DNA from 3 places in the Rhodovastum atsumiense genome. Region 2 is predicted to be linked to each of the others. Evidence: predicted binding sites of a transcription regulator. Region 2 holds the regulator's gene; each other region holds the start of a gene.
The links. Region 2 encodes HrcA, which represses chaperone genes, less so after heat shock. Its sites were predicted from a motif close to GTTNGCACTCNCNNNNNGNGAGTGCNAAC; they were not measured.

Region 1: a site for HrcA is predicted at 8,108-8,136, ahead of groES (co-chaperone GroES). Genes of this name have one in related genera too.
Region 3: a site for HrcA is predicted at 6,443-6,471, ahead of NBY65_RS22685 (DUF1178 family protein). Genes of this name have one in related genera too.

What each region holds. Positions count from the first base shown of each region.
Region 1 covers NZ_OW485601.1:5,606,018-5,615,476, forward strand. Annotated here, with positions in the region: gene minC (septum site-determining protein MinC) at 1-280, shown strand, start outside; gene minD (septum site-determining protein MinD) at 304-1,119, shown strand; gene minE (cell division topological specificity factor MinE) at 1,116-1,379, shown strand; gene tldD (metalloprotease TldD) at 1,610-3,073, opposite strand; gene NBY65_RS25280 (COX15/CtaA family protein) at 3,185-4,297, opposite strand; gene NBY65_RS25285 (TVP38/TMEM64 family protein) at 4,434-5,144, shown strand; gene NBY65_RS25290 (ArnT family glycosyltransferase) at 5,126-6,766, opposite strand; gene NBY65_RS25295 (glycosyltransferase family 2 protein) at 6,772-7,515, opposite strand; gene NBY65_RS25300 (usg protein) at 7,620-7,892, opposite strand; gene groES (co-chaperone GroES) at 8,189-8,503, shown strand; gene groL (chaperonin GroEL) at 8,549-9,459, shown strand, end outside.
Region 2 covers NZ_OW485601.1:3,007,930-3,017,388, forward strand. Annotated here, with positions in the region: gene rph (ribonuclease PH) at 1-468, opposite strand, end outside; gene NBY65_RS13615 (Gfo/Idh/MocA family protein) at 746-1,726, shown strand; gene hrcA (heat-inducible transcriptional repressor HrcA) at 1,789-2,892, shown strand; gene NBY65_RS13625 (nucleotide exchange factor GrpE) at 2,983-3,639, shown strand; gene dnaK (molecular chaperone DnaK) at 3,804-5,738, shown strand; gene dnaJ (molecular chaperone DnaJ) at 5,832-6,974, shown strand; gene crtY (lycopene beta-cyclase CrtY) at 7,281-8,519, shown strand; gene NBY65_RS13645 (sterol desaturase family protein) at 8,494-9,012, opposite strand; gene NBY65_RS13650 (glycosyltransferase) at 9,062-9,459, opposite strand, start outside.
Region 3 covers NZ_OW485601.1:5,030,464-5,039,922, forward strand. Annotated here, with positions in the region: gene NBY65_RS22650 (hydantoinase/oxoprolinase family protein) at 1-534, opposite strand, end outside; gene NBY65_RS22655 (IclR family transcriptional regulator) at 707-1,528, shown strand; gene NBY65_RS22660 (RNA-guided endonuclease InsQ/TnpB family protein) at 1,606-2,697, opposite strand; gene NBY65_RS22665 (response regulator transcription factor) at 2,860-3,228, shown strand; gene NBY65_RS22670 (exonuclease domain-containing protein) at 3,228-5,276, shown strand; gene NBY65_RS22675 (ComF family protein) at 5,279-6,061, shown strand; gene grxC (glutaredoxin 3) at 6,104-6,361, shown strand; gene NBY65_RS22685 (DUF1178 family protein) at 6,520-7,014, shown strand; gene NBY65_RS22690 (tetratricopeptide repeat protein) at 7,311-9,209, shown strand; gene NBY65_RS22695 (MBL fold metallo-hydrolase) at 9,225-9,459, opposite strand, start outside.

The DNA of each region.
Region 1 (9,459 bases), 2.6 Mb from region 2:
CTATCCCAAGGGGGACGTGACCGTGCTTGGGTCCGTTGCTTCCGGGGCCGAGGTTTTCGCCGGTGGGTCGGTGCATATTTATGGCACACTGCGCGGCCGCGTGGTGGCCGGTTTCACCGGCAACCCCAAGGCGCGGGTGTTCTGCCGGAGACTGGAAGCCGAGCTGGTGGCGATCGACGGCGTTTACCGTACCGCCGACGATATGGATGAATCGCTGCGCGGCCGTGCCGTGCAGGCCTGGCTCGACGGTGATTCGATCGTCATGACGACCCTGGACTGACGGGGTCAACGGAGGGTGCGGAGATGGCGAAGGTCCTGGTCGTGACATCCGGCAAGGGGGGGGTCGGCAAGACCACCTCCACCGCCGCGCTGGGGGCAGCGCTCGCGTTGGCCGGACAGAACGTGGTGGTGGTCGATTTCGATGTTGGCCTGCGCAACCTTGATCTGGTGATGGGGGCCGAGCGACGCGTCGTATTCGACCTGGTCAATGTTATCCAGGGTGATGCGAAATTGCCGCAGGCCCTGATCCGGGATAAGCGCGTCGACACGCTCTCCCTGCTGCCGGCATCGCAGACCCGTGACAAGGATGCGCTGACACCCGAAGGTGTTGCCCGCGTCGTCGAGGAATTGCGCGAGAAGTTCGACTGGGTGATCTGCGATAGCCCCGCGGGCATCGAGCGCGGCGCCACCCTGGCGATGCGCCATGCCGATGTCGCGGTCGTGGTGACCAACCCCGAGGTTTCGTCGGTGCGCGACTCCGACCGCATCATCGGGCTGCTCGATTCCAAGACCGAGCGCGCCGAGCGGGGCGAGCGGATCGAAAAGCATTTGCTGCTGACCCGCTACGATCTTGGCCGCGCCGCCCGCGGGGAAATGCTCAAGACGGACGACGTGCTGGAGATCCTGTCCATCCCGCTGCTCGGCATCATCCCGGAAAGCCAGGAGGTGCTGCGTGCCTCCAACCTTGGCACGCCGGTGACCCTCAGCAGCCCGGACAGCCCGCCGGCACGGGCCTATTTCGACGCCGCGAAACGGCTGCGCGGAGAGGCGGTGCCGATGGGTGTGCCGGAGGAGAAGCGCGGCCTGGTGCAACGCTTGTTCGGGCGGAGGGTCGCGTGAACCTTTTTAATTTCCTTGGAAAGCGAGGCTCCGCGCCGGTGGCGCGGGAGCGTTTGCAGATCGTGCTCGCGCATGAGCGGGCCCTGAACGGCTCGTCGGGTGATCTGGTGCGGCTGCTGCAGGAAGAAATCCTGGCGGTGGTCGCCAAGCACATCAAGATCGAGCGCGAGATGGTGCAGATCAAGCTCGACCGGGGCGATTCGATTTCCACGCTGGAAATCGACATCCACATGCCGGCCGAGCCCGCCGTCGCGGGCTGAAACGCCTCGGGAAACGCTCATCCGGAACGGCTGGGGGCGCGCCATGCATGAATGCGGGGCAGCGCCCGGGCTTGAGCGTCTTCTTCCTCGTCACGAACGGGGCAGAAGCAGCCTGGTTTTGTTATTTTAGCAGAATAAATTAACATGCGGGACTTCGCCCCGCCCCCACCAGGGGCTCCGCCCCTGGACCGGGCCAAGGGCTTCGCCCTTGGAACCCGATTTCCTCTTCGTCAGGCCGCGGTGCCGCCCACCGTCAGTCCCTTCAGCTTCAGCGTGGGCTGTCCCACGCCCACCGGCACGCCCTGGCCGTTCTTGCCGCAGGTGCCGATGCCCGGGTCGAGAGCCATGTCGTTACCGATCATTTCGACCTTGGTCAGCGAATCCGGCCCGTTGCCGATCAGGGTGGCGCCCTTCACCGGGGTGGTGACCTTGCCGTCCTCGATCAGGTACGCCTCGGAAGCCGAGAACACGAACTTGCCCGAGGTGATGTCCACCTGGCCGCCGCCGAAATTCACCGCGTAGAGGCCGCGTTTCACCGACCGAATCATCTCTTCCGGGGTGTGCGGCCCGGACAGCATGATGGTGTTGGTCATGCGCGGCATCGGGGCATGGGCATAGGACTGGCGCCGGCCGTTGCCGGTGGCGCGCACCCCCATCAGCCGCGCGTTCAGGCGGTCCTGCATGAATTCACGCAGATACCCGTCCTCGATCAGCACGGTGCGGCTGGTTGGCGTGCCCTCGTCGTCCACGGTCAGGCTGCCGCGCCGGTCGGGCAGGGTGCCGTCGTCCACCACGGTCACGCCGGGGGCGGCGATCCGCTGCCCGAGCAGCCCGGCGAAGGCCGAGGTCTTCTTGCGGTTGAAGTCGCCTTCCAGCCCGTGGCCGATCGCTTCGTGCAGCAGGATGCCCGGCCAGCCCGGGCCGAGCACCACTTCCATCTCGCCGGCCGGCGCGGGCACGCTGTCGAGGTTGACCAGTGCCTGGCGCAGCGCCTCGTCCACGGCCGCGCGCCAGGCCTCCGCGCCGAGCACCCGGTCATAGCCGAACCGCCCGCCGCAACCGAAGCTGCCGGTCTCGCGCCGTCCGTTCTGTTCGACCACCACCGAGACGTTCATCCGCACCAGCGGCCGCAGATCGGCGACCCGGCGCCCGTCGGCGCGGATGATCTGCACCGCCTGCCAGGATCCGGACACCGAGGCCATCACCTGCTTCACCCGCGGATCGCGCCCGCGCGCGTAGGCGTCGAGTTCCGACAGCAGCGTGGTGCGCTGGCCGAAATCCATGCTGCTCAGCGGATTGGCGTCGGAGTAGAGGCGGGCGTTGCTGGCCCGCGGCGCCTCGGCGGCGGTGCCGGAATGGCCGGCGGCGACCGCGGCGACGGTGGCGGCGGCGCGCTTCAGCGCGTCCTCGGACAGTTCGCCGGAATGGGCGTAGCCGGTGGCTTCCCCCGCGACCGCCCGCAGACCGAAGCCGAGCGTGGTGTCGAAGCCGGCGCTGCGGATGCGGCCGTCATCGAGGCTGATCGACTCGGTTTCCTCGTATTCCAGGAACAGCTCACCGTCATCGCGGCCGGCCATGGCCTGCGCCACCATGCGCCCGGCCGTGTCGCGGTCCAGCGTGGCGCCTTCCCGTTCGAAGAACAGCCGGTCGGTGACGGCCAGCGGGGTGTCCAACGATATCGCATCCGCTGTCATGGCAATTCCTGCGCAAGCTGGAGGGAAGGGAGAGGAGTCAAGGCAGCGTGTCCACGCCGGGAATAACTGGCGTCATGCCGGTGGAACGGCAACGGGGTTGCTGCACCTCTTTCACGCGCGGCCTTCCTGGCGGAAGCCATCTTCGTGCAGCGGGTCGTGCGCCAGCGCGGCGGTGGGGCGAAGCCCATGCAGGGCGAGCAGGGCAGCGCTCAGTACCAGCGCGGCGACGATCTGGTGCGCGGTCCCCAGCAGCGGGGGCACCACCGCGAGCAGGGTGGCGACGCCCAGCCCGTACTGCACCGCCACCGCGATGCCAAGCGCCCACAGCCCGGCCTTTGCCAGTCCGCGCGCCCGCGTCAGGCCCCAGGCGAGCGTGCCCAGCACCGTCACCGCCGTCGCGGTCGCCAGCAGGCGATGGTTGAACTGCACCGCGGCGATGTTCTCGGTGAGGTTGCGCCAGGCCGGGCGCAGATCGCCGTAGCCGTCCGGCACGATCCGGCCATCCATCAAGGGAAAGGTGTTGTAGGTCAGCCCGGCCTTCAGCCCGGCGACGAAGCCTCCGGCGACGATGGTCACGGTCACCAGGACGCAGCAGGCGAAGACCGCCCGGCGCAGTGCCGGCGGTCCGCCCGGCAGGGACGCCGGCCGCAGCAGCGACAGCGCCGTCCACAGGATCGCCCCGTACAGCACCAGGGCCAGGGTCAGGTGCACCACCAGCCAGTACTGCGACACGGCAATGCTGTCGGGAAAGAAGCCGGAGGCGACCATGAACCAGCCGACGCCCCCCTGCAGCCCGCCAAGCATGAACAGCACCAGCAGCCGTGGCCGCAGCCGCTTGTCGATGGCGCCGCGCCACCACAGCCACAGCAGCGGCAGCAGGAAGGCCAGGCCGATCAGCCGCCCCCACAGCCGGTGCACGTATTCCAGCCAGAAGATCCGCCGGAACCCGTCGAGATCGAGATCCGGGTTCAGCAGCGTGTATTGCGGGATCTGCCTGTACAGGGCGAACAGCCGCTGCCATTCCGCCTCGGTCAGCGGCGGCAGCGTGCCGCGCAGCGGCGCCCATTCCATGATCGACAGGCCCGAGCCGGTCAGCCGGGTGGCGCCGCCCAGTCCGATCATCACCAGGATCATCCCGCAGATGACCAGCAGCCAGATCGCGACCGCCCGGCGGCGGGCGTCGGCGGCGCCGGCCGGGTGGGGCTGCGTGACATCGAGCGGCATGGCACCACCATATAGGCGGGGAATCGGCGGAAACAGTGCCGCCGGGGGAAAAACCGGGCATGCCCTCGTCGCGGCTGCGTGTGCGGCCCATGGGACCGAGGTTGCCGGCGCCGGGACAGGGTGGTAGCGGCAGGGGATGAAGGATTGTTCTGGCGCCAGGCCTGCCTGGCAGGATCCACGGGCCTGGTGGGGCGCCCTGGGCGTGCTCTGGCGTCCGGCGCTGCTGGTCGTGGTGCTGCTGGGCGGCCAACTGGTGCTGAAGGCGGTGCTCGGCGGCGATGCCGCGGCGCTGCTGGAAAGCGTGGTGGCCCGCCACCAGACCCTGGCCGAGCTGCTGTTCGTGCCGGCCACCGCGGCGCTGTGCTTCCTCGGCGTGCCGCGACAGGTGCCGGCCTATGCCGCCGGGCTCGCCTTCGGGCTGTGGGGCGGCACCGTGGTGTCTCTGCTCGGGGTGGTGCTCGGCTGCATCGCCAGCTTCTACTGGGCCCGGCTGGTGGCGCAGGACTGGGCGCAGCGCCGGCTGGGCACGCGGATGGCGCGGCTCGACCGCTTCCTCGCCGCCAATCCGTTCTCGGCGACGCTGATGCTGCGGCTGCTGCCGGTCGGCAACAACCTGCTGCTCAACCTGCTCGCCGGCGTCTCCGCTGTCGCGGCCGGGCCGTTCCTGCTGGCCTCGCTGCTCGGCTACCTGCCGCAGACCCTGGTGTTCGCCCTGATCGGCGCCGGCACCCGCGTCGACCAGCAGGTGATGCTCGGCCTCGGCGCGGCGCTGTTCGCCATCTCCGGCGCCATCGGCTTCGTGCTGCTGCGCCGCCTGCGCGCCGGCCGCTACGGCGCGGCGCTGTAGAGCGTCAGCGCCAGCCGCTTGCCGTTGGAGTAGTTGATCCCCTCGATCAGCCCGAGCGCGCGCGGCGCCAGCCCGAGCGTGCCGGCACGGCCGAGGAAGGCGGGGGCGTCGCGCGCATCGACCAGGGCCAGGTTGCAGGCAGGCCCTGCCTTGAGGAAATCGGCGGCATCCGCCGGACCGATCAGCCTGGTCTCCCGCCCCACCAGATAGATCAGGCTGGGTTCGCTGAAGGACGCGGAGGCCAGCACCGAGTCGGGGCAGGGGCGCAGCCGGGCCACCGTCTCCGCGATGCGCGGGCTCAGCCAGATCGTGTGCAGTTGTGGCAGCACCGCCAGCCAGACCCCGGCATAGATGGCGGCGGCGGCCCCGGCGGCGCAGGCCAGCGCCGGCATGGCGGCGCGGCGGCGGGCGAGGCGCCAGGCCCAGACCGCCAGCGGCGCGCCGAGCAGGGCCACGAGTCCGGCCAGCAGCGATGCCTCATGTTCGACCCAGCCGAGCAGGCCCGGCCCGCCGAAGGCCAGCCCCAGCCCGACCAACAGCCAGAGCGCGGCATAGATCCCGGTCAGCGCCCGGCCCCAGCGCCCCATCGGCCATGGATCGGCGCGGCAGCACGCGGCGGCGGCGAGGCAGGCGATCGCCGGATAGGTCGGCAGCACGTAATGCGGCAGCTTGGTCGCGACCAGTTCGAACACCACCCAGGTCGGGATGATCCAGGCCAGCAGGAAGGTCACTTCCGGCCGGCGCCGGTTCGCCCAGGTCCAGGGCAGCGCCAGCGCCGCGAACAGCGAGCCCGGCCAGAAGCTGATCAGGAAGGCCAGCAGGTAATAGCCGGGCGGCAACCCATGCGCCTGCTGCCCGGTCGCCACCTTGCCGAGGAAGTTCTGTCCCAGCGAATCGGCGAAGAACGTCCCGCCGCTGACCAGCACGATGCCGATCACCCAGGGCAGCACGATCGCCAGCATCAGCGCGATGCCGGGCAGCGGCCGCAGCCCGCGCATCCAGCGCACCCGCCGCTCGGCGATGGCGAGCCCCGCCAGGGTGCCGAGCGTGACCAGCAGCACCACCGGCCCCTTCAGCATCAGCCCGACGCCGTTGGCCGCCCAGAACAGCCAGGGCGTCAGCCGCGCCGGCGTGGCGTCGCGGCTGCGCCAGACCGCGAGCAGCGCGGCCTGCGCGGCCAGGATGACGGCGAGCAGGGTGGCGTCGATCTTCGCCATCCGTGCCTCCACCCCGAGCAGCACGGAGCAGGCCAGCAGCAGCCCCGCGACCAGCCCGGCTTGCGGCCCGAACAGGGTGGAGCCGATCCAGCAGGTCAGCAGCACCGCGACGACCGCGGCGATCGCGCTCGGCACGCGGTTGGCCCAGATCTCCCGCGCCTCGGGAGATGAGAGCAGGGAGACCGAACTCGCCTGCAGCCAGTAGATGCCGGCGGGCTGCAGGTAGCGCGGCTGGTCCTGGAAGCGCACGTCGATCAGGTCGCCGCTGGCGAGCATCTGCGCGGTCGCCTGGGCGTAGCGCGACTCGTCGCGGTCGAAGGGCGGGATCAGGTTCATGCCCGGCCACAGCAGCAAGGCCGCCAGCAGCGCCAGCAGAGGATAACGAATCGCGACGAGACGGCGCATCCGGCTTATTCCTCCGCCACGCGCGCCGGAACGCGGGTGCGGGCACGCAGCCAGATCACCCCGGCGGTGTCGGCGAGCCCGACCAGGGCACGGCCGAGATTGGTGTATTTCGATCGCCCGGCCATGCGGGCGCGATGCCCGACCGGGCAGCAGACCAGGCGGCGGCCATAGAGCTGGAACAGTGCCGGCAGGAAGCGATGCATGCCCTCGAAGGCGGGCAGGCGGAGGAAGTCCTCGCGGGCGAAGGCCTTCATGCCGCAGCCGGTATCCGGGCATTCGTCGCCCAGCACGGCCCGGCGGAAGCCGTTGGCGATGCGGGTGGCCACCAGCCGGGACCAGCCGTCATGACGGCGCGTGCGGATGCCCGCGACCAGCGGCGCCGGGCTGCCGGCCGCAAGCCCGAGTTCCAGCATGCGCACCAGGTCGGCCGGGATGTTCTGGCCGTCGCCGTCCATGGTGGCGATCCAGGGCGCGCGCGCGGCGGTGATGCCGGTGCGCAGCGCCGCGGTCTTGCCGCAGCAACGATCGTGGCGCAGCAGCCGGATTTCCGGATGCTGCGCCTGCGCGCGGGCGATGGCAGCGGCGGTGGCATCGCTGCTGCCGTCGTCGACGAAGATCACTTCGAAGGGGTGCAGCGATGCCAGCGCCGGGATCAGCTCGGCACAGACGGGGGCGATGTTCTCGGCCTCGTTCAGCACCGCGATGACGATGCTGACGCGCGGCGGGGTGGCGGACTCGACGGCTGGCATGGCAGGGCTCCCTCGTGCCGCAGCCATGACCTTTTCGTGGGCGCGCCGCAAGCCCGCCGGCGGGCGTCTTCACAAGACCGACACCCGTGCCTTCCCCGGGGGGATCAGTGCAATTGCATCAGGTGGGCGGTATGGCCGTAACGGGCAGGTTGGATCAGGCCGACCGAGGCAACCCGGACCGAATGCAGCTTGCCGTCGAGTTCACGGGCCCAGAAATCAAGGAATTTGCTCAGAACTGGAAAGCGCGGGGCAATATCGAGATCCTGCCAGATGTAGGATTGCAGCACTGACGGATGATCCGGCAAATGGTACAGTATTTCCGCCGTGGTCAGGCGGTATCCATCCAGTTGTTTTCTGATCTGGATCTCGGCTTTCATTCACGCCTCCGTGCCAGGTTCTGTCCTTTTGCCGCTGATCATGGCTCCCTGCGTCCAACTTCGGTCTGGCGCCGAAGTTTCGACTGCAGGATGTCAGCATGACATGAGCAGTGGGGCGGACCGCAAGCAAAAAACCGTGGGATATCAGATGATTGGCACTCGACGCCGGAGAGTGCTGCCGGCGTCTTGACATGGGCGAGGGCTGCTCTTAGATCGCTGGCACTCCCCGGTGTGGAGTGCTAACAATTCCGCATCCGGCGGGAGGTCCGAGAACCGAGATCGAGGAGCGATCCGCAATGAAGTTTCGTCCCCTGCATGACCGGGTCGTGGTCCGGCGTATCACCGCCGAAGAGAAGACCGCAGGCGGCATCATCATTCCCGACACGGCCAAGGAAAAGCCGATGGAAGGCGAGGTGGTGGCTGTCGGCCCGGGTGCGCGCAACGAACAGGGTCAACTGGTGGAGCTGGACGTCAAGGCCGGCGACCGCGTCCTGTTCGGCAAGTGGTCGGGCACCGAGGTCAAGATCGACGGCGAGGAGCTGCTGATCATGAAGGAATCCGACATCATGGGGATCATCGAGGGCGGCGCTTCCAAGAAGAAGGCCGCGTAATCCTCTTCTCTCCGTTTCCACCGGATCAATTCGAAGGACGACAATATGGCTGCCAAGGACGTTCGTTTCGGCGGTGATGCCCGCGCACGCATGCTGCGTGGTGTTGATATCCTGGCCGACGCGGTGAAGGTCACGCTGGGCCCCAAGGGCCGCAACGTCGTGATCGACAAGAGCTTCGGCGCGCCGCGGATCACCAAGGACGGCGTGACCGTCGCCAAGGAGATCGAGCTGGCCGACAAGTTCGAGAACATGGGCGCGCAGATGGTGCGCGAAGTGGCCTCGAAGACCAACGACCTCGCGGGTGACGGCACCACCACCGCGACCGTGCTGGCCCAGGCGATCGTGCGCGAGGGCGCGAAGGCCGTTGCCGCCGGCATGAACCCGATGGACCTGAAGCGTGGCGTCGACCGCGCCGTGGCCTCTCTGGTGGAAGAGCTGCAGAAGCGCACCAAGAAGATCACGACCCAGGGCGAGACCGCGCAGGTCGGCACCATCTCGGCGAACGGCGAGGCCGATATCGGCCACATGATCTCCGAGGCGATGCAGAAGGTCGGCAACGAGGGCGTGATCACGGTCGAGGAAGCCAAGGGCATCCAGACCGAGCTCGACGTCGTCGAGGGCATGCAGTTCGACCGCGGCTACGTTTCTCCGTACTTCATCACCAACGCGGAGAAGATGATCGCCGAGCTCGACCAGCCGCTGATCCTGATCCACGAGAAGAAGCTCTCGGGCCTGCAGCCGATGCTGCCGCTGCTCGAGGAAGTGGTGAAGACCGGCCGTCCGCTGCTGATCATCGCCGAGGACGTGGAAGGCGAGGCGCTGGCCACCCTGGTGGTCAACAAGCTGCGCGGCGGCCTGAAGGTCGCGGCGGTGAAGGCGCCGGGCTTCGGTGATCGCCGCAAGGCCATGCTGGAAGACATCGCCATCCTGACCGGCGGTCAGGTCGTCTCCGAAGA
Region 2 (9,459 bases):
GATCAGTGGCACCGCCTTCAGCACGTTCATGCGCACGAGGTGGCGGAAGGCGAGATTCAGCGCCACCCAGGCCCCGGTGATCGAGGCGCAGCGCGTGCCGCCATCGGCGTTCAGCACGTCGCAGTCGAGGGTGATCGACATCTCGCCCATGGCGGTGCGGTCGGTCACCGCGCGCAGGGAGCGGCCGATCAGGCGCTGGATTTCCTGGGTGCGGCCGGACTGCTTGCCACGGGCTGCCTCGCGGTCGCCGCGGGTATGGGTGGCGCGGGGCAGCATGCCGTATTCGGCGGTGACCCAGCCGAGGCCGGAATTGCGCATGAAGGGGGGCACCTTGGCCTCGACGCTGGCGGTGCAGAGCACTTCGGTGCCGCCCATGCGGATCAGGCAGGAGCCCTCGGCGTGATGGGCGAAGCCGGTGGTGATGGAAACGTCGCGAAGCGCATCGGTGGCGCGGCCGGAGGGGCGCATGGGCAGGTCCGTTGCTGGCTGTGTGCGCGCGCTATGGCCGCCCGCGGCCGGGGAGGCAAGCCTTGGCATGGACAAGCCGCTGTCACACGGGGAAAATGATATTGTCATCGTGGACCGGATTTCGACGCCGATGTGCCATGTTCCTGCGCGGGGGCAACCTGCCGCGCCTGTCGGACTCCGGGGTATCCCCGGATTGGCCGCGACATGGACGGGGGCGTTGTTTCCGGCGATGCGCAACCCTTCCCGCCCGGCCCGGACCCGGCGGATGGAGACGTGAATGGCAGACAGGTTGATCTCCATCGGCGTCATCGGCGCGGGCATCATGGGGGAGCGCCTGATGCGCGCCGCCCTTGAGCACGCGGCCGACGTGGTGCGGGTGGCCGGCGTGTGGGATCCCTCGCCGGCATCCCTGGCACGCATCTCCCGCGAATTGCCGCCGGTGCCGTTGCTCGACTCTCCGGAAGCGGTGGTCGCGGCGGCGGACTGCGTCTATGTCGCCTCGCCGCCGGCGTCGCACCTGGGCCATGCCCGGCGGGCCCTGGCCGCCGGCCGCGCGCTGTTCTGTGAGAAGCCGCTGGCGGTGGATCCGGCCGATGCGCGCGCCTTCGTCGCCGAGGCCGGGGCGGCGCGGGCGGCGGTGAATTTCCCCTTCGCATCCTCCTTCGCGGTGCAGCACCTGCAGTCCTGGATTGCCGAGGGGGTGATCGGCACCCCGCGCTCGCTTGGCATCGAGGTCGCCTTCGCCACCTGGCCGCGGTCCTGGCAGCGCGATGCCGCCGCCTGGCTGGATGGCCCGGCGCAGGGCGGCTTCACCCGCGAGGTGGTGTCGCATTTCCTGTTCCTGGCCCGCCGGCTGCTGGGCGAGCTGGTGCTGCAATCGGGTCGCGCGCGCTTCCCCGAGCCCGGTCTCAGCGAGCGCGGGCTGTCGGCGCGGCTGACGGCGGGCGGGGTGCCGGTCACGCTCAGCGGCACCGTGGGTACCACGGTGCATGACGACCACAACGTCTTCACCCTGACCGGCAGCCTGGGATCGGTGCGGCTGCGCGACTGGTCGATCGCCGAACGGCTGCAGGCCGGCACCTGGCATCCCGACCCGGATGCCCTGCCCAATGCCCGCATCCGCCCGCTGGTGCTGCGCCGGCAGCTGGAGGGGGTGGCGCACCTGGTCGCCGGCGAGCCGCATGCCCTCGCCACGCTCGCGGAGGCGTTCGAGGTGCAGTCGGTGGTGGAAGCCATTCTGGCCGAGGATGGACATTGACGCGTCAGCGCCATTTCCTACCTAGTGACCATAGGATTCCGTTACTTGACATGGTGCGGCCCGTGACCCCGCCCGACACGCCTCTCGGCGCACCTGGCCTGCGCGCCAAGATTTCCGGCCGGCAGGCCTCGCTGCCGCCGACCCTTGATGCCCGCTCGGCGGCGGTGCTGCGCGAGATCGTCGAACAATACGTGGAAACCGGCGAGCCGGTCGGCAGTCGCACGCTCTCGCGCCGCCTGCCGATGAACCTCTCGCCGGCCACCATCCGCAACGTCATGGCCGACATGACGGAGGCGGGGCTGCTGTTCGCGCCGCACACCTCCGCCGGCCGCCTGCCCACCGAGCAGGGGCTGCGCCTGTTCGTCGACGGCCTGCTGCAGTTCGGCGAGCTGGGCGAGGAAGACCGCGAGGCGATCGGCGCCGCCCTGGCCGCCGCCGGCCGCAGCCTGGAGGACACGCTGGCCGAGGCCTCGACCATGCTGTCGGGGCTGTCGGCGGCGGCGGGGCTGGTGCTCGCGCCCAAATCCGAGGGGGCGCTGCGGCACATCGAGTTCGTGCCGCTCGGCTCCGGTCGCGCTTTGGTCATCCTGGTCAATGCCGACGGGCAGGTGGAGAACCGGATCATCGAGATCCCCGCCGGCGTGCCTCCCTCGGCGCTGCAGCAGGCGGGCAACTACCTCAATGCCCGGATCGGCAGCCGCGGCATCGCCGATCTGCGCAGCCTGGTGGTCGAGGAAATGGCGGCCAACCGCACCGAGCTGGACGAACTGTCCTCGCAGGTGGTCGAGGCGGGGCTGGCGACCTGGACCGGCGATGCCCGCGGCGGCTCGCTGATCGTGCGCGGCCAGGCGCGACTGCTGCAGGACGTCACCCAGATCGAGCGGCTTTCGGCGATCCAGGTGCTGTTCGAGCGGCTGGAGACGCAGGAGACCATGCTGCGCCTGCTCGACCTGGCCGAGAGCAGCGAGGGGGTGCGCATCTTCATCGGCGCCGAGAGCGGCCTGTTCGGCGCCTCCGGCCTGTCGATGGTGGTGGCGCCGGCCCGCAACGCCAACGGGCGCATCGTCGGTGCCATCGGCGTGATCGGCCCGACCCGCATCAACTACGGCCGCATCATCCCGGTGGTGGACTACACGGCGCGCGTGATCGGCCGCCTGCTCGGGTGATCCCATGCCGGCGGGTGTTACCGGCCCGCAGGACTTGTCCCGCATGGTCCCGCTTGTGTCCGTGCAGGGGGCCGACTAACTGATGGCGCCATGAGCACGCAGGACACTTCTCCCGAAACCGTCCCCACCGGGGCCGAAGCGCCCGCGGTGGAGTCGATTGTCGAAACCGCGTCCCCGGCGGACGCAGCCCCGCCCCAGGCCGAGGCACCTGAGGCCCCCGCTCCCGAGGGGGCGATGGCGCTGCTCGCGCGCATCGCCGCGCTGGAAACCGAGCTGGCGGACACCAAGGACCGCTGGATGCGCTCGGAGGCGGAGATCGCCAATGTGCGCGCCCGCGCCAAGCGCGAGGTGGACGAGACCCGTCAGTACGCGGTGCAGAAATTCGCCCGCGACGTGGTGGAAGCGGCGGAAAACCTCCGTCGCGGTCTCGATTCCATTCCCCCCGTGCGCGAAGACGAGCCGGAGCTGGTGGCCAAGCTGCGCCAGGGCTTCGAGGGGGTCGAGCGCAGCTTCGTCTCCCTGCTCGAGCGCAACGGCATCCGCCGCGAGGACCCGACCGGCGCGCTGTTCGATCCCAACCTGCACCAGGCCATGGCCGAGCAGGAAAGCGCCGAGCACCCGCCCGGCACCGTCATCCAGGCCTGGACGGCGGCCTGGACCCTGAACGGACGGCTGCTGCGCCCGGCCATGGTCGTGGTGTCCAGGGCGCCGGCGCCGGAGCTGAACGCGCCGGCTACGCCCGGCTGATCGGCCCCACCTTCACCGATCGGACCGGCCGGCGACACAGGACTGCAAAGGAAAGAGGCGCGGCGCCCTTGTCCCGCACCGCGTTGGTGAATACATCGGGGACATCACACCGGGGATCCAGCGCGGTGCTTCGGGCTGCCAGGATCCGCTGAAAGGAGTAACGTATGAGCAAGGTCATCGGCATCGACCTGGGCACCACGAATTCCTGCGTCGCGATCATGGAGGGCAAGGATGTCCGCGTGATCGAGAACGCGGAAGGGGCCCGCACCACGCCGAGCATCGTGGCGTTCAGTGACAGCGGCGAGCGGCTGGTTGGCCAGTCCGCCAAGCGCCAGGCCGTCACCAACCCCACGAACACCCTCTTCGCGGTGAAGCGCCTGATCGGCCGCCGCTTCGAGGACCCGATGGTGTCCAAGGACATGTCCCTGGTCCCCTACAAGATCACCCGTGGCGATAACGGCGATGCCTGGGTCGAGGCCCGCGGCGAGCGCTACGCCCCCAGCCAGATCAGCGCCTACACGCTCGGCAAGATGAAAGAGACCGCCGAGGCCTATCTCGGCGAGCCGGTCGCCCAGGCCGTGATCACGGTGCCCGCCTACTTCAACGACGCCCAGCGCCAGGCCACCAAGGACGCCGGCCGCATCGCCGGGCTCGAGGTGCTGCGCATCATCAACGAGCCGACGGCCGCGGCGCTCGCCTACGGCATGGACAAGAAGAAGGGCGGCACCATCGCGGTCTATGACCTCGGCGGCGGCACCTTCGACATCTCCGTGCTCGAACTCGGCGACGGCGTGTTCGAGGTGAAGTCCACCAACGGCGACACGTTCCTCGGCGGCGAGGACTTCGACGCCCGCGTGATCGACTACCTCGCCGATGAATTCAAGCGTGAGCAGGGCATCGACCTGCGCCGCGACAAGCTGGCGCTGCAGCGGCTGAAGGAAGCCGCCGAGAAGGCCAAGATCGAGCTGTCTTCCTCCAAGGAAACCGAGATCAACCTGCCCTTCATCACCGCCGACGCCTCCGGGCCGAAGCACCTGGTGATGAAGCTGACCCGGGCCAAGCTGGAAAGCCTGGTCGACGACCTGATTCAGAAGACGCTCGACCCGTGCCGCGCCGCGCTGCGCGATGCCGGGGTGAAGGCCTCCGAGATCGACGAGGTGATCCTGGTCGGCGGCATGACCCGCATGCCCAAGGTCATCGAGACGGTGAAGACCTTCTTCGGGCGCGAGCCGGCCCGCAACGTCAACCCCGACGAGGTGGTGGCGATCGGTGCCGCCGTGCAGGGCGCGGTGCTGAAGGGCGACGTCAAGGACGTGCTGCTGCTCGACGTGACCCCGCTTTCGCTGGGCATCGAGACGCTCGGCGGCGTGTTCACCCGGCTGATCGACCGCAACACCACGATCCCGACCAAGAAGAGCCAGGTGTTCTCGACCGCCGATGACGGGCAGACCGCGGTGACCATCAAGGTCTACCAGGGCGAGCGCGAGATGGCGGCCGACAACAAGCTGCTCGGCAATTTCGACCTGACCGGCATCCCGCCCGCCCCGCGCGGCGTGCCGCAGATCGAGGTCACGTTCGACATCGACGCCAACGGCATCGTCTCGGTGCAGGCCAAGGACAAGGCCACCGGCAAGGAGCAGCAGATCCGCATCCAGGCCAGCGGCGGGCTGTCCGAAGGCGACATCCAGCGCATGGTGCGCGAGGCCGAGGCGAATGCCGAGGCCGACAAGAAGCGTCGTGAGTTCGTCGAGGGCAAGAACCACGCCGACGCCCTGGTCCATCAGGTGGAAAAGAACCTGAAGGATCACGGCGACAAGATCTCGGCACAGGACAAAGGCGAGGCCGAGGCGGCCCTGGCCGCCACCAAGTCGGCGCTTGAGGGCAGCGACCTCGAGGCCCTGAAGTCGGCGACCGAGCGCCTGAGTCAGGCCGCGATGAAGATCGGCGAGGCGATGTACAAGGCGCAGGCGGATGCCGGTGCCGCCGGCCCGCAGGCCGGCCCTGGTCCGGACGCCGGCGCGGCGCCGGGTGGCAAGGACGACAAGGTGGTCGACGCCGAATTCGAGGAAGTCGACCCGAACAAGAAGAAGTCCGCCTGATTTCGGTCATCGCGGACATGCAGACGGTGACGCGCCCGCGCTTCCTGGAGAGGCGGGCGCGTCGCTTCTTTCGGCGCCGGGCAGAGGGCTGAAATGGCGAAGCAGGATTACTACGCGACCCTTGGTGTCGCGCGCGACGCGAGCGCGGATGACCTCAAGAAGGCGTACCGCAAGCTCGCCATGCAACATCATCCGGATCGCAACCCGGGCGACAAGAAGGCCGAGGCCCGGTTCAAGGAAATCAACGAGGCGTACGACGTCCTCAAGGACGAGCAGAAGCGCGCCGCCTATGACCGCTTCGGCCATGCCGCCTTCGAGCAGGGCGGCGGCGCCCCGCCCGGCGGCTTCGATTTCGGCGGCGGCGCCGGGCTCGGCGACATCTTCGACCAGATGTTCGGCGAGTTCATGGGCGGCCGTCGCGGCGGTGGCCGCGGCCCGCGCCAGGGCAACGACATCCGCGCCGCGATCGAGATCGACCTCGCCGAAGCCTTCGCCGGCACCAGGACGCAGTTGCGCGTGCCCACCCGCGTCGGCTGCGAGGCCTGCAACGGCACCGGTTCGGAAAGCAAGGATCGCGGCGTCGACAACTGCAGCACCTGCGGTGGCACCGGCAAGGTGCGGGCCCAGCAGGGCTTCTTCCTGATCGAGCGCACCTGCCCGACCTGCGGCGGCCAGGGCAAGGTGATCCGCAACCCGTGCCGCATCTGCCACGGCGCCGGCACCGTCCAGCGCGAGCGCACCCTGCAGGTGCAGGTGCCCGCGGGCGTGGAAGACGGCACCCGTATCCGCCTTCCGGGCGAGGGCGAGGCCGGCGGCCCCGGCGCACCGGCCGGCGACCTCTACGTTCACGTCTCCATCCGCCCGCACAACATCTTCCAGCGCGACGGCGCCAATATCTTCTGCCGCGTGCCCCTGCGCATGACCCAGGCGGCCCTCGGCGCCGAGATCGATGTGCCGGCGATCGATGGTACCAAGGCCCGCGTGAAGATCCCGCCGGGAACCCAGGCCGGGGACCAGTTCCGCCTGCGCGGCAAGGGCTTCTCCGTGCTGCGCAGCGCCGCTCGCGGCGACATGTACATCCAGGTCGCGGTGGAAACGCCCCAGAACCTCACCCGCCGCCAGCGCGAACTGCTGGAGGAATTCGAGGCCGAAGCCAAGGGGAACGCCAAGGGCAGCCCTGAATCCGAGGGGTTCTTCGCCAAGGTGCGGGAATTCTTCGAAGGCAATGGCAGGTAAGATTTAAGGCAAGGGCTTCGCCCTTGACCCACCAAGGGCCGGCCCCTTGGTCCGCTTCGCGGCCCAAGCCCATTCTCGCTGCGCGGCGGGTTCCAAGGGCGAAGCCCTTGGTGGAGGTCCAGGAGGCAAAGCCTCCTGGCGGGGGCGGGGCAGCGCCCCGCGCTTTTTGGGAACCCCAGGCCGGTCCAATCATTGTCACGTCTCGACGGCACGGCGCCGCCCGGAGATTGACACTCGGCCGAACCGTCTCACGTGTTTGGTCCCGGCTTATGTCGGGGCAGGACAAGAGAAAGGGGGTTGCCCGGCATGGCACAGGCGCCGTGGCCGTCCGCGCATGAGCGGACGCACCGATACGACGTCGTCTTCGCAGGCATGGGCCTGGCGAACGCGCTGACCGCGCTGCGCATTCGCGCCCGGCATCCGTATCTGCGGATCGCTGGCTTCGATCCCAACCCGGCGGTTGGCGCCGGCCGCACCTGGTCGTTCTTCGCCTCCGACGTGACGCCCGCGCAGCTCGCCTGGCTGCGGCCGCTGCTGCGGCAGGAATGGCCGGCCTACGAGGTGCGCTTCCCCGGCCTGCGGCGGCTGCTGGACACGCCGCTTTGCACCCTCTCCGGGCCGGCGCTGCAGCAGGCGCTGACCGGCATCGTCCATCATGGCGAGATCCGCGAGGTGCATCCCGATCACGTCATCCTGACCGATGGCGCGGTGATCGAGGCGGGGATGGTTCTGGATGGCCGTGGCGCCCGCCCGAGCGAGGCGCTGCAGTGCGGCTGGCAGAAATTCATGGGCCAGGAGATCCGGCTGACCCGGCCGCACGGGCTGCGCCATCCCGTGCTGATGGATGCCTGCGTCGACCAGTTCGACGGGTTCCGGTTCATGTACCTGCTGCCGTTCGGCCCGGATCGGCTGTTGGTCGAGGATACCCGCTACAGCGACACCCCGGTCCTCGCCCCCGGCATGGCCCAGGCCGAGATCGCCGCCTACATCGCCGCCCAGGGTTGGGAGGTGGCCGAGCTGCTGGCCCAGGAGCACGGGGTTCTGCCGGTGGTGCTGGACGGCGACATCGCCGCGTTCTGGGCCGAGGCGGGCCCGGCCGCGCCGATGGGCATGCGGGCCGGGCTGTTCCATCCGCTCACCGGCTATTCCCTGCCCTCGGCGGTGATGATGGCCGATGTCATCGCGCGGGTGACGCCGATGCGGCCGCAGGCGTTGCGGGACATGATCGAGCACACCTCGCGCGTGCGCTGGCGTGACCAGGGGTTTTACCGGCTGCTCAGCCGGCTGCTGTTCCAGGCCGGCCGGCCGGACCAGCGCTGGCGGGTGTTCGAGCGCTTCTTCACCCTGCGCCAGCCGCTGGTGGAACGCTTCTTTGCCGGACGCAGCACGGCGCTCGATCGTGCCCGCGTGCTGACCGGCCGTCCGCCTGTGCCGATCGGCGAGGCGGTGCGCTGCATCACCGCCCCGCCGTTCCGCATGCCGACGCGCGATCAGCCGGCCGGACTTGCCGCCGCGCTGGTTACGCCTGGCTCGCGGGATGCCTGAGCGCGCGCAGTTGCGCGCGCAGCCGCGGCAACGGCGGGGCGTAGAGGAAGCCGAAGGAAACCGCGCCGTCCTTGGTGTTCACGGCGTGGTGCAGGTGGTGTGCCGCCACCAGCCGCCCCAGGTAGCCCCGGGTCGGGTGGAAGGGCAGGCGGATGCGCCGGTGCACCAGCACGTCGTGCATCAGGAAATAGGCGATGCCATAGGCGGTGACGCCCCAGGCGAGCGGCCAGGCCCAGTCCGTCCCATATTTCCCGATCGCGAACAGCGCCACCGCGATGCCGGAGAAGATCAGCACGAAGCGGTCGTTGCGCTCGAACGGGCCGGTGCGTGGCCGGTGGTGGGATTCGTGCCAGCCCCAGCCGAAGCCGTGCATGATCCAGCGATGTGTGGCCCAGGCCGCCACCTCCATGGCGGTGAAGGCGGCGATGCCGAGCAGCAGGTTGAAGGCAAGGCTCATGGCGCGTTCGGTCCCCGGATCGTTGATGTCGGTCATGATATAGGGGGCCGTCCGTGGCCCGGAACGGTCGCGCGGAGCCGGGATGTCAGGCGGCCACCCGGCTTGCGGCGCCCGGCGTGCGCAGGATGATTTCGGCGGCGCGCTCGGCCCCGCCCGCCGCAGTGCATTCCCGCTGCAGCGTGGCCGCCGCCGTTCGGAAGCGCGGATCGCCGGTCACCGCCGCCAGTGCCGCGCGCAGCCGGCGGGCGCGGTCGAAGGGGCCGTGCAGGGCGATGCCGGCCCCGGCGCGCTCCAGCCGGGCGGCGATCGCCCCCTGTTCGTAGGCCAGCGGCAGGATCACCGCCGGCACCCCCGCCGCCATCGCGTCCATCACCGTGTTCATGCCGCCATGCCCGACCAGGGCGGCGGCGCGCGCGAGCACGGCGCGTTGTGGCACGAAATTGTGCACCTGCGGGGTGCCCGGCAGGGTCGCGATCGCCTCGG
Region 3 (9,459 bases), 2.0 Mb from region 2:
CTCGTGTTCGGGGCGGATGAAGCCGTACAGGAAGGAAACGGCGATCGCCTTCACCCCGGCTGCCTTCAGCGCCTGTGCGGCCGCGCGCATGCGCGGCTCGTCGAGCGGGGTTTCCACCGTGCCGGTGTGGGTCACCCGTTCCGGCACTTCCAGGCGCAGGTCGCGTGCCACCAGCGTGGGCGGCTTGTCGGCCTGCATGTCATACAGGTCGGGGCGCTTCTGCCGGCCGATTTCCAGCAGGTCGCGGAAGCCGTCGGTGGTAACCAGCCCGGTGCGCACGCCGCGGTGCTGGATCAGCGCGTTGGTCGCGACCGTGGTGCCGTGGCCGAAATAGGTGACCGGCGCGGCCGGAAGTTCGCCCGCCTCGGGGGCGACGCGGCGCATGCCTTCCTCGACGCCCTGGGCGATGCCGCGGGAGGGATCGTCGGGCGTGGAGGACACTTTCCAGACCTCGACGCGACCTTCGTCTGCATCGAACAGGCAGACATCGGTGAACGTGCCACCCGAATCGACGCCCACACGCCAACGCGCCATGCTTTTGATCCCCCCTTTGGGAATGGATGCGGCGGAGGGCTCAACTATTTGTTGCGCCTCCTGGGGAGACAAGCGAGATTTTCATTCAGCGGCATAAATTTGGATAAAATTCCGTTTGACGGAATTTTTCAGAAAAGAGACGCCACAGGCGTCCGTCACATGGAAGTATGTCATGATGAACGAAACCTCGGGTGGACTCGCCCGTCCCTTCGCGTTGCTGCGCCAGGTGGCCCAGGCCGGGCCGGGCGGGGCGCGCCTGTCCACGCTCGCCGACGCGGCCGGGCTGCCCCGGCCGAGCGCGCATCGTCTGCTGCGCGCGCTCGTCGCCGAGGGGGCGGTGGACTACGATCCGCTCGGCAAGGTCTACACGCTCGGCATCGAGTTGTTCGTGCTGGCGTCGCGCGCCGGCTCGCCGCTCGGCCTGCGGGAGATCGCCCGGCCGGTGCTGCTGCGCCTGACCGCCTCGCTCGGCGAGACGCTGTTTCTGCTGGTCCACAATGGCTATGACGCGGTCTGCATCGACCGCAGCGCCGGCCCCTTGCCGATCCGCTCCTTTACCGGCGACATCGGCGGGCGGGTGCCGCTGGGCATCGGCCAGGGCGCGGCGGCGATCCTGGCGTTTCTGCCCGGCCCCGAGCAGGACGAGATCATCCGCTACAACCTGCCCCGCATGCAGCAGTACGGCAGCTTCGACGAGGCGAGCCTGCGCGCCGAGTTGGCCCGCGTGCAGCAGGACGGCCATGCCGAGGGCGCGGCCGGGCTGATCCCGGGCATGGCCGGGGTCGGGGTTCCCATCCGCGACCGTGGCGGCCGCGTGGTGGCGGCGCTGAGTGTCGGCACCACCACCGACCGCCTGACCCCGGAGCGCCGGGCGGTGATGGCGATGCTGCTGAAGCGCGAGGCGGCCGAGATCAGTGCCCGGGTCAACCCCTTCGACCCCACCTTGCGCCGCGCCGCCGCGGCGATGGAGCACGCGTCGGCCCGGACGGGATGAGGCGGCGCCGGATTCCAAAAGAACCACGTGATGTAATGTACCACCAGCTAAAGCAGGCGGCTTTGCCCTGCAGCGGGTTAAGCTGCGAGCACTTCAGGGCGCACTACATCGCCCCTGACGCTCAACACCCGTTGCCGGATGTTGAGCGCCGCGTTGTGGTCGGCAGCCGCTTCATGGCCGCACGAGACGCACTTGAAGGTGGCCTGGGTGGGCCGGTTCCGTTTATCGATGCACCCGCAGGCACGGCACGCGCGCGACGTGTTGCGAGGATCAACGAAACAGACCGGAACTCCGGCGCATCCTGCCTTGTAAACGACGAAGCCGCCAAGCTGGGCAAACGCCCAGTTGCCAAGCCTCGCTCGCTGGTCGCCGCGAGCCGTAACCCGGCTGCGAATGCCCTTCAGGTCTTCCAGGGCAATGCCGCGGCCGGTGCGTTCAGCGTCTCCAACAAGCGCCTTCGAGATGCAGTGATTGGTATGTGCCTGGAATCTTCGCTGCTTCCCGGCCAATTTCTTCAGTCGTCGCTTCGCGGCCCTGGTGCCGCACGTCTGCAGGCCCCTGCGACGACGCGCGAGGTGCTGGCGCACCTTCTCGACCTCAGCGCCGCTGTAAATCTTGCCATCGCTGTCGGTTGCCAGGGCAACGATGCCAAGATCAACGCCAAGCCAGTCATCGGCCTGGAAGTCATCCGTCTCGGGGATGTCGCAGGTCGCGGCAAGCATCCACTTTCCGCGCACGCAGCACAGGTCGACCTCGCCCTTGCGATAGACCATCAGGCGCCGCTGGTGCTCGCCCATCACCACGGGGATCACCATGCGCCCCTGGACGGTCCAGATGCTGACGGCGGCGCCAGCCTTGACGAACCGGATGATCCGATCGTCGTAGGGCTGCGCGGCGTCGGGGCGGAAAGTGGGCGCGACCTCGCGGTTGACCTTGAAGGCATCGGCGACCTTGGCGATGCAACGCACGGCGGCCTGCGCGGTCAGGTCGAAGCGGCTGCGCAGATCGGCATAGGCGGCCTTGTGCAGATTGTATTGCCGAAAGGTTTTCGTCGCGAAGCCCAGGGCGGCAAGCCACGAGCATGCCGCATTGCAGCGCGTCAACGTCTCTGACAGGCATGCAGCCTGTTCTGGCGTCGGCACGAGCTTCACGGCGGCAACCAACTTCATATCTTCAAGTATGGAAGGTGTCCGATGTGGACGCAAGTGCTCCGCGCTGTCGCGCAGCCCCCTGTCTTTCCGTCGCCTTCAGGCGACGGTCCCTCGCGGAGGGTTTGATGAAGATGGCCGCGATGCTAGCCTGGGGCGCAACGGAACTGGGAGGAAACGGCGTTGGCCGCATCCGTACTGGTCGCGGACGACGATCCGAACATCGTCCTGTCGCTGGAATTCCTGATGAAGCGCGCCGGCTATCGCGTGCGGGTTGCGCGCGACGGGGACGAGGTGCTCGCTGCGCTGGACCAGGAGCCGCCGGACCTGATCCTGCTCGACCTGATGATGCCCCGCCGCAGCGGCTATGATCTCTGCCAGACCATCCGCGCCCATCCCGCCTGGGCCGGCATCCGCGTGATCATGCTCACCGCCAAGGGGCAGGGGGTGGAGCGCGCCAAGGGGCTGGCGCTGGGGGCCGATGCCTACATCACCAAGCCCTTCTCCACCCGCGAGGTGGTGGAGCGGGTGAAGGCCCTGCTCGCCGGCTGATGGCGCGCCATCCGGCCGGAGTGGCCGCCTCGCTGCGGCGTGTCCTGATCCCGCTGGCCTGCTGCGCGGGTGCCGCCGGCTTCGCGGGGCGCTGGGGCGCACCGCCGGAAGCCGTCGCCGCCGCCGCCGCCGGTTGCGTGCTGCTGGCCTGGCTGGCGCTGGAACTCTGGCTCGGCCGCCCGCTCGACCGGCTGGCGCGGGCTTTGCTGGTCGCCGCCCGCGACGATCCCCGGCACGCCCCGCCGTCCGCCGGCCGCTTGGCGGCGCGGCTGGGCGAGGCCACGGCGGCGCTGCAGGCCCGGCTCGCTGCCGCCGAGGCGGCCCGCGAGGCGGCGCTGGCCGCCGCCACCGCCCGCGTCGAGGAGCAGAAGCGCCGGCTGGAGGCGATTCTCCTCGACCTCTCCGAAGGCGTGGTTGTCTGTGCCCGCGACCATCAGGTGTTGCTGTATAATCAGGTCGCGGCCGAGCTGGTCGATGCCTCGCAGTCTTTGGGCCTGGGCCGCCCGGTCACCGAGGTGCTGTCGCGCGCCCCGCTCGACCACCACCTGGAACGGCTGGAGCGGCGGCCGGAGGCGGGCCGGGCCGAGCGCTTCGTCTGCGCCACCCAGGGCGCGGCGCGGCTGCTGCAGGCGCGCATGGCGCTGACCACCGATGCCGCCGGTGCCCCGACCGGCTACGTGCTGACGCTCAGCGACACCGGGGCGGAGATCGACCGGGCGGCGCGGCTGGAGCGGACGCTGCGGGCCGGGCTCGAACGGCAGAACGGCCTGCTGGCCAGCTTGCGCGCCGCGGTCGAGACGCTCGCCGAGGTGCCGGAACTGGAGGCCGGGCAGCGCCATGCCTTCGAGCGGGTGCTGCTGGAGGACAGCCTGCAGCTCAGCGAGCAGAACGCGGCGCTGGCGACGGCGCTGGAGGAGCTGGGTGGGCGGAGCTGGCCGATGGCGGAGATCGGCACCGCCGATCTGTTCGCGCTGCTGGCCCGCCGCATGGCGCAGGCGGCGCCGCCGGTCCGGGTGGTGCCGGCCGGGCTGCCGGACTGGGTGTTGGCCGACAGCCTCGCGCTGGCCGATCTGCTGGAACACCTCGCCGCCCTGCTGGCCCGGGAATGCGGCGTCGACTACCTGACCGCGGCGGTGGCGCGCGAGCATGGGCGGGTGTGCCTCGATCTGGTGTGGTCCGGCGCGCCGGTCCCGGCCGGGCTGCTGGAAGCCTGGCTCGACATTCCCTTCGGCGACGCCGCCACCACCGCGCGGGCGGTGCTGGAGCGGCACGCCACCGATTGCTGGAGCCAGCCGGCCGGGCCGGGCGAGGCGCTGATCCGCATCCCGCTGCCCTCGGCCGCCGAACCGGGGCTCGTGCCGCGCCGTCCGCGGGCGATGCGTCCGGAATTCTACGATTTCGACCTTGCCGGACGGCCGGCGGTGACCGATGCCCTGCGCGAGCGGCGGCTGCGGGAGCTGAGCTATGTCGTGTTCGATGTCGAAACCACCGGGCTGGCCTTGTCGAAGGGCGACGAGGTGGTGTCGATCGGCGCCGTGCGCGTGGTCAACGGGCGGGTGCTGCCCTTGGAAACCTTCGAGCGCATCGTCAATCCCGGCCGGCCGATCCCGCCGGACTCGGTGCGGTTCCACGGCGTGACCGATGCGGACGTGGCGGACAAGCCGCCGCTGGCGGTGGTGCTGCCGCAGTTCCGCCGCTTCGCCGGCGATGCCGTGCTGGTCGCCCACAACGCCGCCTTCGACATGATGGCGATCGGCCGTGGCGCCGATGCCTGCGGCCTGCGCTTCGACAACCCGGTGCTGGACACGCTGCTGATCTCGGCCTGGCTCGATCCCGAGGAGGACGACCATTCCCTCGACGGCATCTGCGCGCGCATGGGCTTCGAGGTGATCGGCCGGCACACCGCGCTGGCGGATTCGCTGACCGCTGCGGCCATCCTGGTGCGCCAGTTCGAGCGGCTGGAGGCGCGGGGAATCGACCGCTTCGGCAAGCTGGCGGTGGCGATCGACCTGTCGGCGCGGCTGCGCCAGAACCGGATGGCGTTCTGACCATGGTGGTCGACGACGACGCGGGCCGGTCCGGGGTGCTGGCGCTGCTGGCCCGGGCGGGGCAGGCGACGCTTGACCTGCTGCTGCCGCCGCATTGCCTGACCTGCGACGCGCCCATCCTGGTTTCCGGCGGGTTCTGCCCGGACTGCTTCCGCCAGCTCGGGCTGATCGGCGCCCCCTGCTGCCAGCGGTGCGGCGTGCCGTTCACCGATGCCGGGCAGGGTGGGGCGGAGTCGCTTTGCCCCGCCTGCCGTGACCACCCGCCGCCCTGGGACCGCGCCCGTGCGGCGCTGCGCTACGATGCCCTGGCCCGGCGCGTGCTGCTGCCCTTCAAGCATGGCGACCGCACCGAGACGGCGGCGGCGCTGGCGCCGCTGATGGCGCGGGCGGGCGGCGCGCTGCTGCGCGAGGCGGAGGTAATCGTGCCGGTGCCGCTGCATCGCTGGCGGCTGCTGGTTCGTCGCTACAACCAGGCGGCGCTGCTGGCCCGCGCGCTGTCACGCCTGTCCGGCGTCCCGGCCTGCCTCGATGCGCTGCGGCGGCGCCATGCGACCCCGTCGCTCGGCGATCTCGGGGCGGCGGAGCGGGCGGCCGTGGTGGAAGGGGTTTTCACGGTGCGGCAGCGCCGGCTGTCCCGCATCGCCGGGCGGCGCGTGCTGCTGGTGGATGACGTGCTGACGTCCGGGGCGACCTGTGGCGCCTGCACCCGGGTGCTGCTGGCGTCCGGTGCCGCCGGGGTGGATGTGCTGGTGGCCGCGCGCGTGCCTGACCCGCGGTTGCGTTAGGCCGGCGATAGGGCCATGTGCGGGATGATTGAGGAGACCAGAATGCCGGATATCGAGATCTATACCCAGCCCGGATGCCCCTATTGCGCCCGGGCCATGCAGTTGCTGACGCAGAAGGGGGTTGCCTTCCGCGAGATCGACGCGCCGCGCGGCTCGCCGGCCCGCGAGGAAGCAGTGCGCCGGTCCGGCGGGCGGGCGACGGTGCCGCAGATCTTCATCGGCGGCCAGCATGTCGGCGGCTGCGACGACCTGATGGCGCTCGACCGGGCCGGCAAGCTGGATCCGCTGCTGGCGGCCTGACGGACTCCAGGGCCGGAGCCTTCGGTCGGATCACAAGGTGATGCCGATCCGACACGGCTGGGGACAACTCGGATCCGGACCATTGGCAATCCCTGGCAGGGAGTGCCAAACTGGACCGTCTCGATGCAACGTCAGGGCGCGTTTACCAAAGTAATCACATGATCCACTATCAACTGCAGTGCAGCGACGGCCACGGCTTCGATGGCTGGTTCAAGGACAGTGCGTCGTTCGAGAAGCAGGCGCAGCATGGCCTGCTGGAATGTCCGGTCTGCGGCAGCGTGAAAGTGGATCGGGCCCTGATGGCGCCGTCGCTGCCGCGCAAGGGCAATGCCCGGACCGAGCCGCCGCCGGCCCCGCCGCCGGTGTCCGCGAAGGAGCCGCCGGCCCCCGCCTCCGGCCCGTCCGGGCAGATGACGGCGGCCGGGCACATCCCCGACCACGTGCGGGCGACGCTGCAGCGGCTGCGCGCCGAGGTTGAGAAGAATTGCGACTATGTCGGCCCCGCCTTCGCCGATGAGGCGCGCCGCATGCACCGGGGCGAGAGCGACCGCCGCGGCATCTATGGCGAGGCGAGCCCGTCCGATGCCGAGGCGCTGGCCGAGGAAGGCATCGAGGTCGCCCGCATCCCCTGGGTGCCTCGCGCCGACGGCTGAACCGGGACCGGCGAAGGGCGGGTCGCGCGTCGCCTTGCGGCGCGCGTGCAACACATCTTCCGTAACCCGCCTTATTGCGAAAATGCATGGCGGATTTCCCTACTGGACCGATCCGTTCGTTTGCTAGAACCGATTTGCGGCCATGCCGGGAATCGGCTGTTTTCTTTGGTATGGCCACGCGAAACCGGCTGGATGGAGCCGTTGGAACCGGCCTTTCCAGCTTTGCGAAATACGGTGGCGAAAAGTACGCTGGCATGGACGATCGACGAAGCCGGATGCAACGAAAAGGGGCGGCCATGGCGCGGCCCGCCGCCCCGGCCGGACCGGCGGCCTTCGCCGAGGCGCTGCGGCATCACCAGGCCGGACGCCTGGAGGAAGCGGAACGGTGCTATGGCCTGGTGCTGGCGGTGGCGCCGCGCCATGCCGACACGCTGCACCTGCTGGGGCTGCTTGCCGGGCAGACCGGCCGGCCCGGCCGCGCCATCGAACTGATCCGCGCCGCGATCGCCATCAATCCGCGTGCGCCCGTCTATCATTGCAACCTGGGCCGTGTGCTCAGCCACGAGCGCCGGCAGGACGAGGCGGTGGCGTGCTTCCACCGGGCACTGGCGCTGCGGCCGGACGATCCCGAAACGCAGGCCGGCCTGGGCATCGCGCTGGCCGGGCTGGGACGGCGGGAGGAGGCGATCGCCAGCTATCGCCGGGCGCTGGCGCTGCGACCCGGCGATCCGGAGACGCTGACCAACCTCGGGGCCGCGTTGCATGAGCAGGGGCGGCCGGAGGAAGGAATTGCCTGTTGCCGGCAGGCCATCGCGGCCCGGTCGGACTTCCCGGAAGCCCACAACAACCTGGGCATTGCGCTGGCCGGGCTGGGACGGCGGGAGGAGGCGGCCGCCAGTTACCGCCGGGCGCTGGCGTTGCGTCCGGATTTCCCGGGCGCGTTGACCAATCTCGGGGCCGTGCTGGTCGCGCAGGGCCGGCTGGAGGAGGGGATCGACTGCCATGGCCGTGCCCTCGCGCTGCGACCTGACTTTCCCGAGGCGCTCGGCAACCTGGGCAGCGCGCTGAAGGAACAGGGGCGGCTGGACGAAGCGGTGGCCAGTTTCTGCCGGGCGCTGACGTTGCGGCCGGACGACCCGGACATGCTCAGCAATCTGGGCACGGCGCTGCTCCGGCTGCGGCGGCTGCGCGAGGCGGAGTCCTGCTTCCGTGCCGCCATCGGCCTGCGGCCGGAGCATGTGTACGCGCATTTCCACCTGGCGCTGGCGCTGCTGGCGCTGGGCGAACTGGCGGAGGGGTGGGGCGAATACGAATGGCGCTGGCGGACGCCGCTGCAGGCCGAGGCCGGGAAGCGCCACCACGGCGCGCGGCCGCAGTGGACCGGCGAATCGGCGGCAGGCCGGACGCTGCTGGTCTGGGCCGAGCAGGGCCTCGGCGACACGCTGCAGTTCTGCCGCTATGTGCCGCTCGCGGCGGCACGCGGGGCGCGGGTGGTGGTGACGGCACCGAAGCCACTGCTGCGGCTGTTGCGCAGCGTGGACGGCGTCGAGGCGGTGCTGGCGCAGGACGAGGCGCTGCCGCCATTCGACCTGCACTGCCCGATGCTCAGCCTGCCGCGGGCGCTCGGCACCACGCTCGCGACCATTCCCGCGCCGGCATCGTATCTGCGCGCCGACCCGGAGCGGGTCGCGGCCTGGCGGCGGCGCCTCGCCGCGATGGCGCGCGGCCCGGGCATCGGGCTGGTCTGGGCGGGGAATCCCCGTTCGCACATCCCCGAGCTGAGCGCGGTCGATGCCCGCCGCTCGTTGTCGCCGGAGTTGCTGGCGCCGGTGCTGGCGGTGCCCGGATGGCACTTCCTCAGCCTGCAGAAGACCGGTCCGGCGGCGCCCGCGGCGTTGCCGCTGACCAACCTGATGGCGGAGATGGAGGATTTCGCCGACACCGCCGCGCTGGTCGCCACGCTTGATCTCGTCATCTCGGTCGATACGGCGGTGGCCCATCTGGCGGGGGCGCTGGGCCGGCCGGTATGGCTGCTGGACCGTTTCGACGCCTGCTGGCGCTGGCTGGACGGGCGGCGCGACAGCCCCTGGTATCCCGGCCTGCGCATCTACCGCCAGCCGCGGCCGGGGGACTGGGAGTCGGTCATCGCCGAGGTCGCGGCCGCGCTGGCCTGCCGGCCGGTCGCGGCGGCGTAGCGGCGCCGCGGGCGCTCAGCCGGCGGCGCGGAAGCGGACCTCGCCTTCCTCGTCGGTTTCGGCCGTCAGCTCGCCCAGCGACAGCATGTGGTTCACATGCGCCATGATCTCGCCGAAGGCGAAGCCGAGCTGGTGTTCGTCGGCGAGGCTGGGGAAGATCAGCGGCACGATCTCGGCGGCGCTGAGCGACTGCGCGCGGGTGGCGTCGGCGATCAGGGCGCAGCGGGCGGCATGGTGGGCGATCAGCTCG